One region of the Bacillus sp. JJ722 genome, then DNA from elsewhere that is predicted to be linked to it. Evidence: predicted binding sites of a transcription regulator. Region 1 holds the regulator's gene; each other region holds the start of a gene.

Region 1 (5,035 bases):
TCAGTTGTGAAGCCTTTAGATTCTTCAATAGTAATAACACCGTCGTTACCAACGCGTTCCATAGCTTCAGCGATTAATTGACCTACTTCTTCGTCATCTGCTGAGATTGCCGCTACTTGTGCGATTGATTCTTTGTTCTCGATTGGTTTAGAAATACTTTGTAACTCTTCTACAGCAGATTTTACAGCTTTTTCGATACCTTTACGGATACCCATTGGGTTCGCACCAGCTGTAACGTTCTTTAAGCCTTCGCGAATCATCGCTTGAGCAAGAACTGTTGCAGTAGTTGTACCGTCACCAGCGATATCATTTGTTTTGCTAGCTACTTCAGCAACTAGTTTAGCACCCATGTTTTCGAATGCATCTTCTAGTTCGATTTCTTTAGCGATCGTTACACCATCGTTAGTAATTAGTGGTGAACCGAATTTCTTTTCTAGAACCACGTTGCGTCCTTTTGGTCCAAGCGTAACTTTTACTGCGTTTGCAAGAGCATCTACACCGCGAAGCATCGAACGACGAGCTTCTTCACTGAACTTAATGTCTTTTGCCATGTTTCCATTACCTCCCTAGAATATTAACGTTTATTAAATTTAAGTATAGTATTAGCCAATTACTGCTAAGATGTCTGATTCACGTAGAATTAAGTATTCTGTACCTTCGTATTTCACTTCAGTACCTGCATATTTTGAGAAGATGATACGATCGCCAACAGCAACCTCTAGAGCTACACGCTCACCGTTATCAAGTACATTTCCAGCACCCACGGCTACAATTTTGCCTTCTTGAGGCTTTTCCTTCGCAGTATCTGGTAATACGATACCGCTTGCAGTTTTCTCTTCTGATTGAACTAGTTCAATAATTACGCGATCACCTAATGGTTTTAACAAGAAAAACACCCTCCTCAATTACATTTCCTAATTTTTCTCTATTAGCACTCATTAACTTAGAGTGCTAACACAAGTTATATGATAAATAAATTCTCAATATATTTCAAGTATTTCACTTGAAATATTTCCCCTCTTTTTCAACAAAAATCTACTTTAATCCCAAACTTTCTACAGTATGCTACTTTCAAACCCCTTTTATAACACCCTTTCTATATAAAAAGAAAATATGTATTCTATAAGGAACAAACGATAATCGTTTGAAACCCATCACTAAAAAGAAGTACAATGAAAACATGCTACATTAAAAGGAGTATCCAGCGTGAAAAAAGAATATATAATTGTCATTGTTGCCTATCTTATAATGCAATTTTCAGGCATTTTAGGCGTACCTCTTTTTGCATTTATAGCAAAAACAATGAATATAGCAGTCGATCAAATTAAAATTGCCTCTTTTGCTTATTGGTCAATCTTTAGCTTTATTGTAACTTTAATCATCTCATTATTCGTTTTACGAAAAGATTTTCGCTCTTCATCAAGTCTGTTGCGAAATCGAGAACAAGAGAATGTCAGCATTTCTATTATGTGGGCAATAATGGGTGTTTTCTTAGCATTCTTTTCTCAATCGTTTGCTATTACGATAGAAAACATGCTCGGTATTGGAGCTGGTTCTGACAACACTGCGTTCTTAGTCGATGTTGTTGCTACCATTCCGATTTTTGTAATTGTTACTGCAATCGTCGGTCCAATTCTAGAAGAACTTGTATTCAGAAAGATCATCTTTGGCTCACTTTATAAGAAATATAACTTTGTCATATCTGCATTAATTAGTTCATTTATCTTTGGGTTCGCCCACTTTGAATTTGAACATATCATTTTGTATACAGCTATGGGCTTCACATTCGCCTTTTTATATGTAAAAACAAATCGTATTCTCGTTCCGATTTTTGCTCACGTAGCGATGAATACTACAGTAGTTGTCGCACAAATTATGCTCAGAGAAGATATAGATAATATGTTGAAAGATATGGAACAATTGCAAAGCATTATTGGAGGATTCTTATGAGACGTCAGTCACCTTTAACATCGGGCATAATTTATATTGCTCTAGGCGCCATTTTCACAGCACTAGCTATAAATTATGTGTCAAAAGACGGATGGAATTTGTTTTCATTCTTAATCGTATTCATTGCCACAATCGATGTCGGTTCTGGAATTCGATTAATTATGCTTCATATACGATTAAAAAGAATGCAAAAGAAAAAGTAACAAGAAAAGCGGAATGTAAAGAACGCCCGTTTATCGGCTCGTCTTATGCTGGTCTGGGCTGAACGGGCCGTTTCAGCATTTCTTAGTTGACTTATCGTAGAAGAAGTGTGAAGTTCACTAGGCGTTGAGTGCTCGGAGCTGGGTGTAGACTCACTCTATTTAAAAGTAATCAGCAACCCATTATTTTGTAAATTCCCAAAAAATAGAAAAAGGGTGTCCTAACTGGAACACCCTTTTTATTATTCAGTTATTGGCTCGTCCGTATATGCACCTTGAATTGGATAATGCTTTAAGAAGTACACAAGTGATTGTAGCTCTACTGCTAAATCAATATGATGAACACGAATAGATACAGGCACATTTAAGCGAGCAGGTGTAAAATTCAATATTCCTTTCACATCTGCGCTGACAAGGCGGTCCGTAATAGGCTGCGCAACTGGCGCTGGTACCGTCAGAATTGTTACTGTTACGTTTTCTTTTTTCAAAAGTTCTTCCATATCGTCCATATGATAAATCGGAACATCCCCAATTCGTGTTCCAACTTTATCCGCATCCACATCAAAAGCCATTTCAATTTTTGTATTATTGTTTTTTAAAAAATTATAGTGAAGAAAAGCCGTTCCAAGATTACCTACCCCTATTATGGCAACCTTTGTTAATTCGTCTTGATCAAGTGTTTTTCTAAAAAATGATAATAAATAATTTACATTATACCCATATCCCTTTTTACCAAGTGCTCCAAAATAAGAAAAATCCCGACGAATAGTTGCAGAATCAACTTTTACTGCTTCACTTAGTTCTGCTGATGATACTCTTTGTTTTCCCGATGTATGCAGATTCTTTAAGAAACGATAATACAAAGGCAATCTTTTTGCTGTTGCTTGCGGAATCTTTAATGTGTCTTGTGGCATAATTTATTCCCCCTACTTTATTTTGCTACAATACTGATCAATTTGTCTATAATAATCAGGGCTTGATGATCCACCTACTGCTTCTATCAACATGGTAGACCCAATAAATATACCTTTATCTACCGCTTTAAAATAACGGCCAGAGCAACAGACGATACCGCTGTTAGCGCTTCCAGTTCTACCTTTAGCGAATCTTCTCCCTTCACTGTATGTCTACAATGAAGTACGTAGCTATGTTCTACTTCGAGATAATAAGCTGATTCAAATGGTTCACCGGACTCTTAGATGAAGTATTTTTACAAGCCATCATTCCTGCTGCCTTCGCAACCGAAAAAATCATCCCTCTTTTCCAATGTGAAAAGATAATTTGATCAAACATGTCTTTACGTATCTTTATACTAGCTTAAAGCTGACATCAATCAATACGTATCTACCCTCTTCGTTAAGATGGGTTAACACGCTCATAGAATCCCCCACTCTTCTGATGATACACTATTTTTACATTTTTGTGTAAAAGTTTGTATCCTTTTTCACAAAAGAAATTTACATATAATTGCTCCAACCTACTAATTTCGTATACACTACTGTTAAGACAACTGAGGTGAAATTAAATGATTGTTTTACAAGTAAACAAACTGACAAAGTACTTTGGAGCTGAAAAAATTCTTTCGGATATAAAGCTTGAAGTACAAAAAAAAGATCGAATCGGTCTTGTTGGCCGTAACGGAGCCGGGAAATCCACACTCTTGAAGATCATTGCTGAACAAATGTCCTATGATGAGGGTGAAATCATAAAACCAAAAGAGCTAACGATGGGTTATCTTGCCCAAAATACAATAGTAGACTCCGACCTCTCTATTTGGGAAGAGATGTTAACTGTATTTACGCCTTTAATTCAACTTGAGAGCCAATTACGCAATCTCGAACAGCAAATGACATTACCAGAAACATATAACAACGATGAATTATATCAAAAAATCGTCAAAGAATATGATGAACTACAAATACGTTTTAAAGAAAGTGGAGGTTACCAATACGAAGCTGATATTCGTTCTGTTCTCCATGGACTACAATTCGGACAATTCGATTATGATACACCTGTATCTACCTTAAGTGGTGGACAACGAACAAGATTGGCACTTGGTAAACTACTATTATCTCAACCAAATCTTTTAATTCTAGACGAACCTACAAACCATTTAGATATTGAAACGTTAACATGGTTAGAACAGTATTTACAGAATTATAAAGGTGCTGTATTAATTGTTTCACATGACCGCTACTTTATGGACAAAGTAGTATCCATCATTTATGAATTATCTCGTCATACAATTAAGAAATATCATGGTAACTATAGCTATTATCTCGAACGTAAAGCAGAAGACTATGAACGTGAAATGAAATTATATGAGAAACAACAAGACGAGATTGCTAAATTAAATGATTTTATCCAAAAAAATATTGCAAGAGCAACCACTACGAAGCGTGCCCAAAGTCGTAGAAAACAATTAGATCGTATGCAAGTAATGGATAAGCCACTTGGCGATGAAAAATCTGCTTCATTCACCTTTAGAATGGAAAAGCAAACAGGTCATATCGTTGCAACACTGTCCGATGTATCGATTGGCTTTGATGATCAACCAATTGCCAAGCATATCAACATAGCTATAACGAAAGGTGATAGCATTGCCCTAGTAGGTCCGAATGGTGTTGGAAAAACAACATTGTTAAAGACGATCATCGAGCGACTATCTAAACTGCATGGTTCTATATCATTTGGCTCTAACGTAGTAATTGGATACTATGATCAGGAACAAGCAAATTTAACATCGAATAAACGTGTTCTAAATGAATTGTGGGACGAGTATCCACTCACGAATGAGAAAGATATTCGAACAGTACTAGGCAATTTCTTATTCTCTGGAGATGATGTATTAAAGCCTGTATCCACATTAAGCGGTGGAGAAAAAG
Region 2 (5,035 bases), on a different contig from region 1:
TTACGACACATAGTAACATAATTGAAATAATACCGCACAACAAAACCCAATTTTTGGATTATACCTCATTAAAAAAGGTCAACCTGATTATACAGATTGACCTTTTTCTATCATTATTATTTACATTTCTTCTGGTGCAGCTATTCCTAATAAGCGTAAACCTTCTTGTAATGTAATCTTAACAGCCTTTACAAGTGCGAGTCTTGCTTGCAATGCCCCGTCCTCAAGAAGAATATGTGTATTACCATAATACTTATTAAAAGCTTGTGATAAATCAACAACATATTTCGCAATGACAGAAGGCTCTAACTGATTATTTGCCTTTTCGACAATTGAAGGGAATTTTTGTAGTTCTTTCACAACTTCCCAACTTAATTCATCTTGTAAAGCAAAGTTTGATTGTCCTTCTTGAAGTGATGATTTACGTAAGATTGAGCATGCACGTGTATGCGTGTATTGTACGTAAGGACCTGTTTCTCCTTCGAACTTCAACATATCTGTTAATGAATATTCAACGCTATTCATACGATCATTCTTCAAGTCGTGGAAGATTACCGCCCCAACACCAACTTGTTTAGCCACTTCTTCCTTATTAGGTAAATGAGGATTTTTCTCAATAATATTCTGTTCTGCTAATTTAATTGTTTCAGCAAGTACCTCTTCAAGAAGAATGATTTTACCTTTACGCGTTGACATCTTCTTACCATCTTTAAGGATTAAACCGAATGGAACATGCGTCATATCATCTGACCAATCGAATCCAAGTTTCTTTAATACAGCTTTAAGCTGTTTAAAATGAAGACTTTGCTCGTTTCCTACAACATATAATGATTTTGCAAAATCATATGTTTTTTTACGATAAAGAGCTGTTGCTAAGTCACGAGTAATATATAAAGTAGCTCCATCTGATTTAAGAATTAAGCAAGGTGGTAATTCTTCCTCTTCCAGTTTCACCACTTGCGCTCCTTTATCTTCTACTAACAAACCGCTATCTTTAATTAGTTGAATAGTCGCGCCCATCTTATCATTGTAGAAAGCTTCTCCATTATAGGAATCAAACGATATACCTAGAAGCTTATAGATTTTATTAAACTCTTGTAATGACTCTTCACGGAACCATTTCCATAGTTCTACTGCTTCTTGATCATGATCTTCTAGTTTCTTAAACCATTTACGGCCTTCATCTTCAAGTGAGGAATCATGCTCAGCTTCTTCATGAAACTGAATGTATAGCTTTAGAAGCTCTTTAATTGGTTCTTTACGAACAGCTTCTTCATTTCCCCATTTTTTATAGGCAACGATTAATTTACCAAATTGTGTTCCCCAATCACCAAGATGGTTTATTTTCAATGGTGTATAGTCACACTTCTCTACAATATTCGCTAATGCATTTCCTATTACTGTTGAACGTAAATGCCCCATAGAGAAAGGTTTAGCGATGTTAGGGGATGACATATCTATCGTCACATTGCGTCCATTACCAATGCTTAGATTTCCATAATCACTACCTTCTTTAACAATCTCGTTCAAAATGTCGTTACTTACAAGCCCTTTATTTAAGAAGAAGTTAACGTATGGACCGACAACTTCAACTTTTTCAAACTGTTGATGATTCAATTTTTCCACTAATTCCGATGAAATAAGCTGAGGAGCTTTTCTCATTGTTTTAGCTAGTGAAAAACATGGAAAAGCAAAATCTCCATGAGTAGAATACTTTGGCTTCTCTATTAATAGACTTACCTCTTCTTCTGATAGTGAACCATTTAATGCCTTACTGATGTTTTTAGCAACCATTTGTTGATAGTCCATACTAACCCTCCATTATTTTTATATAATAAAAAAACCCGTCTCTTTTATAAAAAAAGAGACGAGTCTAAATCCCGCGGTACCACTCTAATTGTTCAAATGAACCTCTTTATTTTTTAACGGGGCTAAAACCCCGGTTTGCTCTACTCCATTTCAAGCAAACATCTCAAAAGTGCGTTTCATTATAGAATTCAGACTAGGCTCCCACCATCCCTAGATCGCTTTACTTACTTCTATAACTACTCTCTTTTTCACTGACATTAATAATATGAATTTGTAAAGAGTATAACAGACTTCTCTACAAGCATCAACCAAATACGAATATTTCTAAAATTGCCTTAAAATTATCCTAATAATAAAGCTATAATATAAGTATACTAATATAATCCAATTATATACATACTAGTTAGGAGTGTTTTTTTATGAATTTAAATATGAATATGAGTAAAGAGAGAAGGCAGTACTTCTTAAAGCAGCTAATAACTGAGCAAGAAGTTGAAACACAAGAGCAACTAGTAATGCTATTAAATGAAAAAGGCATGGATGTCACACAAGCTACTATTTCAAGAGATATACGCGAATTAAACCTTGTTAAAGTGCCGTTGGCTTCTGGAAAATTCAAATATAGCTTTATTGCAGAAAACAACGATCATATTCAATATAAAAAATTACTTAAAAAAACGCAGGAAGTTGTTGTTAAGTTTGATTCTGTTGATAATCTGATCGTGCTAAAGACGCTTCCAGGTAATGCTCACGTTATTGGTGCACTCCTCGACAATGTAAACTGGGATGAAATGATGGGCTGTGTTTGTGGAAATGATACATGCCTTATAATTGCTAGGTCAAAAGACGAAGCAGACATTATATATAAACAACTAACAAAGACGAGCCTTGAATAGCTCGTCTTTTTTTTATGCCTATTATTAATTTGAATATTCTAACAATAAATAAATAGTATGGCTACTGAATAAATAAATAATTTAATTAGTTTTTCATTAGAAATATTCAGTAAATATTCAGTTCTCAAGGCTGAGTATTCATACATTTTCACTAACAACCTCTTATGAAAACGCTACCATTCAATAAGAATGCCTATTCTATATAGATTTCATTCATTCATAAACTTGCAAAAGGATGAATTGTATATTCCTAAAAGTGTCAGATATTTTGCAAACGGAGTATGGATTATTCCACATTTTATGATTTGGAGATGCCTTAATATAGGACTTGTAAGAAACATCACAAACTTAAGCAGGGAGGCAACACAAATGAATCACCCTATTCACGTTCATTCTGAGATCGGGAAACTAAAAACAGTCTTAGTTAAACGACCTGGTAGAGAATTAGAAAACCTTATTCCAGAATTATTGCCACAACTTTTGTTCGATGACATCCCTTACTTGAAGGTCATTCAAGAGGAGCATGATTTCTTCGCTAAAACACTTCGCGATAATGGAGCTGAAGTGTTATATCTTGAAAAATTAGCGAGTGAAGCATTACATACTGACGCATTAAAAACTGAATTTGTTGAAAAGATTTTAAATGAGTCACAAGCAAATGTAAATGGTTCATTCCAACACTTAAAAGAATACTTATTATCATTCTCAACAGAAGAAATGATAGACAAGATCATGAGTGGTGTTCGTAAAACTGAAATCGAAGCTAAAAAGAAAACACATTTATATGAGCTAATGGAAGACCACTATCCATTCTATCTAGATCCAATGCCAAACCTTTACTTTACACGTGACCCAGCAGCGTCAATCGGTAATGGTCTATCCATCAATAGAATGCGACAACCTGCCCGTCGTCGCGAATCACTATTCATGGAATACATTATAAATCATCATCCACGATTTGCAAACCATAATATTCCGGTTTGGTTAGATCGTAACTTCGACTTCCCTGTTGAAGGTGGAGATGAACTAGTTCTAAGCGAAGAAGTTATCGCAATCGGTGTATCTGAGCGTACTTCTGCAAAAGCTATTGAGCGCCTAGCTCTTAACCTATTCAGCAAGCAAGATAAAGTGAAGAAAGTATTAGCAATCGAAATTCCAAATTGCCGTGCATTCATGCACTTAGATACTGTATTCACTATGATTGACTATGATAAATTTACAATTCACCCTGCTATCCAAAGTCCTGAAGGTAAGATGAATGTCTATACTTTAGAAAAAGGACCAGATGCAGATCACTTAAAAATTACACATAGTGAAGATTTAAAACAAACACTAAAAGAAGCTTTAGGGTTAGATGAATTAGTATTAATTCCTTGTGGTGGCGGAGACGAAATCGTTGCAGCTCGTGAACAATGGAATGACGGTTCTAATACGTTAGCAATTTCTCCAGGCGTTGTTGTTACTTATGACCGCAACTACGTATCTAATGAATTATTACGTGAACACGGAGTTAAAGTAATCGAAGTAGCAAGTTCGGAAATGTCTCGCGGTCGTGGGGGCCCACGTTGCATGAGTATGCCTATCATTCGTGAAGATATTTAAGTGAGTTAAAGCTCCAGTATCCCCTCCCGGATACTGGAGCTCCATATAAAAACGATCCTTATTTAATCACATACAAAGATAAACAAATCAAACTCTTAATTTAAGTAAAAGGCGGGAAATGATCATGTTATCAACTAAACCAAACTTAAAAGGCAGAAGTTTTTTAGCAGAAAAAGATTTTACTGAAGAAGAATTCTTATACTTCATCGAATTGGCAGCTGAATTAAAAGATAAAAAGAAAAAAGGCATTCCTCACCGTTATTTAGATGGTAAAAACATTGCTTTATTATTCGAAAAACCTTCTACACGTACTCGCTGTGCATTCACAGTTGCTACGATCGACCTTGGAGCACATCCAGAATACCTTGGAAAAGGCGATATCCAATTAGGTAAAAAAGAATCTGTAGAAGATACAGCTAAAGTATTAGGCCGCATGTTCGATGGTATTGAATTCCGTGGATTCAAGCAAGAAACAGTTGAAGGTTTAGCTGAACATTCAGGTGTACCTGTATGGAACGGTCTAACTGATAAATGGCATCCAACACAAATGCTTGCAGACTTCTTAACAGTAAAAGAACATATCGGTCACTTAAAAGGCGTTAAGTTTGTCTATGTTGGTGATGGTCGTAATAACATGGCAAATAGTTTCCTAGTTGCAGGTGCAAAAGTAGGAATGGATATGCGTATTTGCGCACCAGAATCTTTATTCCCTGAACAAGAAATTATCG
Region 3 (5,035 bases), on a different contig from region 1:
TGTTTTCTCAATGTATAATCCAGTTAGGAATGCTGCTGGAATAAAGCCAACAATATACCCACCAGTTGGTCCTAACACAATGCCAAGCCCGCTAGTCATAGAAGAGAAGACTGGAATGCCCACTATACCTAGTAATATATACAGTAATACAGATAATGTTCCATATCTTGCACCTAGAATTGTAGCGGCTAAACCTACTGCCAATGTTTGACCCGTAAAAGGTACTGGCGGTATAGGGATAGAAACTTGGGCTAACAATCCAATAATTGCGGCAAATAAAGCAGTTAAAATAAGAAACTTTAATCGGTCTCGTTTCATAAGTGCTCCTTTCAATTAAGTAAACTATTATAATAACAAGTTAACATATATGAATTTTATGGCACAATGGCTATAGTTGTCAACTAATTTAACTTACGAGAGAAAGTATCAAAGGGTGGGATGTAGAATGAATAAGTTAAAAGGGTATACAATGGTTGTGATTGCATCTTGCCTTTGGGGAGTTTCAGGAGCCGTTGCTCAAAAGTTGTTCTCTAACAATGGAATGTCAGTAGAATGGCTTGTCACAATTCGTCTAGTTATTTCGGGTTTACTAATCTTATTGTTTGCAAGTTTTGGGAAAGGGAAAGCACATATTATTTCTGTTTTTAAGCATAAATCATATATGGTTCAAGTTGTTATTTTCGGAATAATCGGAATGTTAGGGGTTCAATATACATTCTTTATTACTATTGATGAAAGTAACGCCGCGGTTGCGACGTTATTACAATACATCGCTCCAGTTTTCATTACGTTATATTTCTTAATAGTATTAAAGATGAAGCCATCTTTACTAGAATTAATGGCTATTCTTCTTGCATTAACAGGAACGTTTTTATTATTAACCAACGGGTCTATTCAAACGATCTCTATTACTCCTAAAGCATTACTATGGGGATTAGGATCTGCTATAACGTTAGCGTTTTATACAATTCATTCTGGATAGATGGTACGACAGCTACCATCTATAATTGTTGTAGGATTTGGTATGTTAATCGGTGGGCTATTTATGTGCTTTTTTCAATCACCGTTTGATGTATCGACAGCTGGCTGGAATATAAATGTGATTTTACTTATCGTATTCGTTGTTATTTTTTGAACAATAGTACCTTTTTTCTTGTTTATGGATAGTATGAGATATATTAGTCCGAAAGACTCAAGTTTACTAGGATGCACTGAGCCGCTATCAGCGATTGTTTTGTCGATTGTTTGGTTACAAACACCATTTGGTATGTATCAAGCAATTGGAAGTGTCCTCATTCTATTGATGGTTTTATTACTTGCGATGCGCCCATCAGAAGAAAGTGAGAACAAAAAAATTGTGATAGAAGAAAAAGTATAATCATATAAGGAAAAGACGCTATAATATAGTGTTTTTTTCCTTATTTTTTTATTATCAAGTAGACTTGGAATACTCTCCTTTTTGCGAATACTTGAATATTGACATAGATTGTTCAATATTTCACAAACTTTTTTGTTCATTTTCTGTTTATAATAAAAGCGTAGAAAGAGAAAACGTACTAGTAAAGAGGAGTGATGATCCATGATGGTTTGCGAATGGAAGCCATTTAGTACAGATTTAAAAACATATTCAAAAGAAGAATTTGAAGAAATGATTGGTGATGAATTTCAAGCAATGCAATTTGAAGAGAATAAAGATTTACCATCAATTATTTGGACAACCAATTACGTTTGTATTGTAAAAGAAAATGCACGAATCATTAGTGATGTTTCTTTTACAAAAATACCGCGTAATCCAATTTGTGAATAATAAAAATGTAAAGCTAGCCTAAAAAGAAGCTAGTTACTTTTAAAAATAAACATGCTCAATACTTCACAAACTTTTTTTGTGGTGTTATATGCTTAATGTAAATAGGAGGCAGTACCAAATGACAGAAGTAGCAAAAGGTAAAAAACCAGAAGTGAAAGAAGAAAATCAAGTGCAAGTAATGATAGATGAGCTCGCTGCAAAAGGTAAGAAAGCACTAAAAGAATTTATGGATGTTGACCAAGCTACAATTGATAACATTGTTAGAGAAATGGCTTTAGCTGGTTTAGACAAACATATGGAACTAGCGAAACTAGCTGTTGAAGAAACAGGTCGAGGCGTTTATGAAGATAAGATTACAAAGAACATCTTTGCAACTGAATATATATATCACAATGTAAAATATGATAAAACAGTTGGAATTATAAATGAGAATACATTCGAAAATGTATATGAGATTGCGGAACCAATTGGTGTTGTAGCTGGGGTTACTCCTGTAACAAATCCAACATCAACAACAATGTTCAAAGCGATTATCTCTATTAAAACAAGAAACCCAATTATTTTTGCTTTCCATCCATCTGCGCAAAAATGTAGTGCTGAAGCAGCCAGAGTTCTTCGCGATGCAGCTGTAAAAGCTGGAGCTCCTGAAAACTGCATTCAATGGATTGAAAAGCCATCAATCGAAGCAACAAAATTATTAATGAATCATACTGACGTAGCATTAGTTCTTGCTACAGGTGGTGCTGGAATGGTTAAGTCAGCGTACAGCACTGGTAAACCTGCTCTTGGTGTAGGTCCTGGTAACGTTCCATGCTATTTCGAAAAAACAGCTAATGTTAAGCGTGCTGTAAATGACTTGATTCTATCTAAAACATTCGACAACGGTATGATTTGTGCTTCTGAGCAAGCGGTAATTATCGATAAAGAAATTTATCAAGATGCAAAAGATCAATTAGCATATTATGGCTGCTACTTCTTAAATGCAGAAGAAAAGAAAAAAGTAGAAAAACTAGTTATTAATGAAAATACATGTGCAGTTAATGCTGATATCGTTGGTAAACCAGCATATGTAATTGCTAAAATGGCTGGCGTTAAATTACCAGAAGATACTAAAATCTTAATTGCCGAATGTAAATCAGTTGGATCACAAGAGCCACTTTCTAGAGAAAAATTATCTCCAGTATTAGCATGCTTTAAATCACAAAGCACTGAAGACGGAATTCGTCTTGCTGAAGAAATGTTAGAATTCGGTGGATTAGGTCACTCAGCTGTTATCCACTCTGAGAATCAAGAAGTTATTGAAAAATATGGTTTACGAATGAAAGCTTGCCGTATTATTGTAAATGCTCCATCTTCTCAAGGTGCAATTGGAGACATCTATAATGCATATATGCCTTCATTAACACTTGGTTGTGGATCTTATGGTAATAACTCAGTAAGCCAAAACGTAACAACAATTCATATGTTAAATATTAAGAAAATGGCGATGAGAAATGTGAATATGCAATGGTTCAAAGTTCCGCCAAAAATCTATTTCGAAAAGAACTCTATTCAATATTTAGCGAAAATGCCAAAAATTAAAAGAGCATTTATCGTTACAGATGAAGGTATGGTTAAGCTTGGTTATGTAGATAAAATTCTTTACTACTTAAGAAAGCGTCCAGATTATGTACACTGTGAAATCTTCTCAGATGTAGAGCCAGATCCATCAATTGAAACAGTTATGAAAGGTGCAGAAATGATGAGATCATTCGAGCCAGACGTAATTATTACACTTGGTGGAGGATCTGCAATGGATGCTGCAAAAGGTATGTGGTTATTCTATGAGCATCCAGAAGTACCTTTCCATGGTTTGAAACAAAAATTCTTAGATATTCGTAAACGTGTGTTCAAGTATCCAAATCTTGGACATCGTGCTCAGTTTGTTGCGATTCCAACAACATCAGGAACTGGTTCTGAAGTAACAAGCTTCACTGTTATTACTGATAAAGAGAACAACGTTAAATATCCATTAGCAGATTACGAATTAACACCAGATGTGGCAATCATTGATCCACAATTCGTTATGACTGTACCACCATCAGTAACTGCTGATACTGGTTTAGACGTATTAACTCACGCTATTGAAGCTTATGTTTCAAATATGGCGAATGATTATACAGATGGTTTATGTATGAAAGCTATTGAATTAGTATTCAAATATTTACCAAGAGCTTATCGTAACGGAAGCAATGATGAAGAAGCTCGTGAAAAAATGCATAATGCATCAACAATTGCTGGTATGGCATTTGCGAATGCTTTCTTAGGTATTAACCATAGTCTTGCTCACAAAATGGGGGCTGAATTCCACATTCCTCACGGTAGAGCAAATGCAATGTTAATGCCACACGTTATCCGTTACAATGCTACAAAACCGAAGAAGTTTACTGCATTCCCTAAATATGAGCACTTCATTGCTGATAAGCGTTATGCAGAAATTGCAAAAATGCTAGGTTTACCATGTAGCACTACTGAGGAAGGTGTAGAAAGTCTAGTACAAGCTATTATCAAACTTGCGAAAGAAATGAATGTAACAATGAGTGTCGCTGACTTTGGCGTATCTCAAGCAGAGTTTAATAGCAAAGTAGATTATCTTGCAGATAAAGCATTTGAAGATCAATGTACAACTGCAAATCCAAAGCTTCCTTTAGTTACTGAGTTAGCAGAGATCTATAAAAAAGTTTATAAAGGGGTTTAAAACTCCCTTTATATAAATCATCATCTCCTTTGGCCCTATTCCTTGTGGATAGGGTCCTTTTTGCTATTTCAAAAGGGCAGGTCATTGTTTGTATATGCGGCTTTAAACATTAAATATTGGGCACGAAACGTATCAAAAGTTATTTCATGCTCTGTAAAATCAAGTTGTTCCATAAAAGCTTCAACAATATGCGCGTTTTCTTCGTTTAACAAACCGGTGACATATAATTTATATGCGAATTGATCTAAAATAGGATTGATCATAAGTTATCCCACTCCGTTCTCATGTGTTAGGTATATTCTGTCACTTTTTACGGAGCTATATACAAAAAAGATGTTGTACTATAAGGATATAGTGTTTTAGATTTTTACATTTACGAGAAAGTCAATCTTCTTCCTATTTATCCCGTTCTAACTGGAGCTAAGACTAACAAATTTCTCATAACCTATAACGATGGGCTAAAAAGCGTAAAAAGGCGTCTTAAAAGTGAT

What was found. Region 1 encodes Rex, which represses fermentation and respiration genes when NADH is low (regulators of the CRP and FNR family bind a similar motif). Its sites were predicted from a motif close to TTGTGAAATATTTCACAA; they were not measured.
Region 2: a site for Rex is predicted at 3,034-3,051, ahead of arcA (arginine deiminase). Genes of this name have one in related genera too.
Region 3: a site for Rex is predicted at 1,859-1,876, ahead of adhE (bifunctional acetaldehyde-CoA/alcohol dehydrogenase). Genes of this name have one in related genera too.

The regions. Positions count from the first base shown of each region.
Region 1 is NZ_JBALMO010000118.1:19,612-24,646, forward strand. It holds gene groL (chaperonin GroEL) at 1-551, opposite strand, end outside; gene groES (co-chaperone GroES) at 603-887, opposite strand; gene V7014_RS15365 (CPBP family intramembrane glutamic endopeptidase) at 1,207-1,950, shown strand; gene V7014_RS15370 (YdiK family protein) at 1,947-2,153, shown strand; gene V7014_RS15375 (redox-sensing transcriptional repressor Rex) at 2,393-3,064, opposite strand; gene V7014_RS27290 (cyclic pyranopterin monophosphate synthase MoaC) at 3,303-3,461, opposite strand; partial or broken gene V7014_RS15380 (ABC-F family ATP-binding cassette domain-containing protein) at 3,676-5,035, shown strand, end outside.
Region 2 is NZ_JBALMO010000019.1:37,160-42,194, forward strand. It holds gene argS (arginine--tRNA ligase) at 121-1,809, opposite strand; T-box leader at 1,861-2,070, opposite strand; gene argR (arginine repressor) at 2,247-2,705, shown strand; gene arcA (arginine deiminase) at 3,075-4,307, shown strand; gene argF (ornithine carbamoyltransferase) at 4,432-5,035, shown strand, end outside.
Region 3 is NZ_JBALMO010000317.1:7,672-12,706, reverse strand. It holds gene V7014_RS24955 (biotin transporter BioY) at 1-318, opposite strand, end outside; gene V7014_RS24950 (DMT family transporter) at 446-982, shown strand; gene V7014_RS24945 (hypothetical protein) at 983-1,135, shown strand; gene V7014_RS24940 (EamA family transporter) at 1,139-1,378, shown strand; gene V7014_RS24935 (hypothetical protein) at 1,580-1,807, shown strand; gene adhE (bifunctional acetaldehyde-CoA/alcohol dehydrogenase) at 1,926-4,544, shown strand; gene V7014_RS24925 (hypothetical protein) at 4,613-4,807, opposite strand.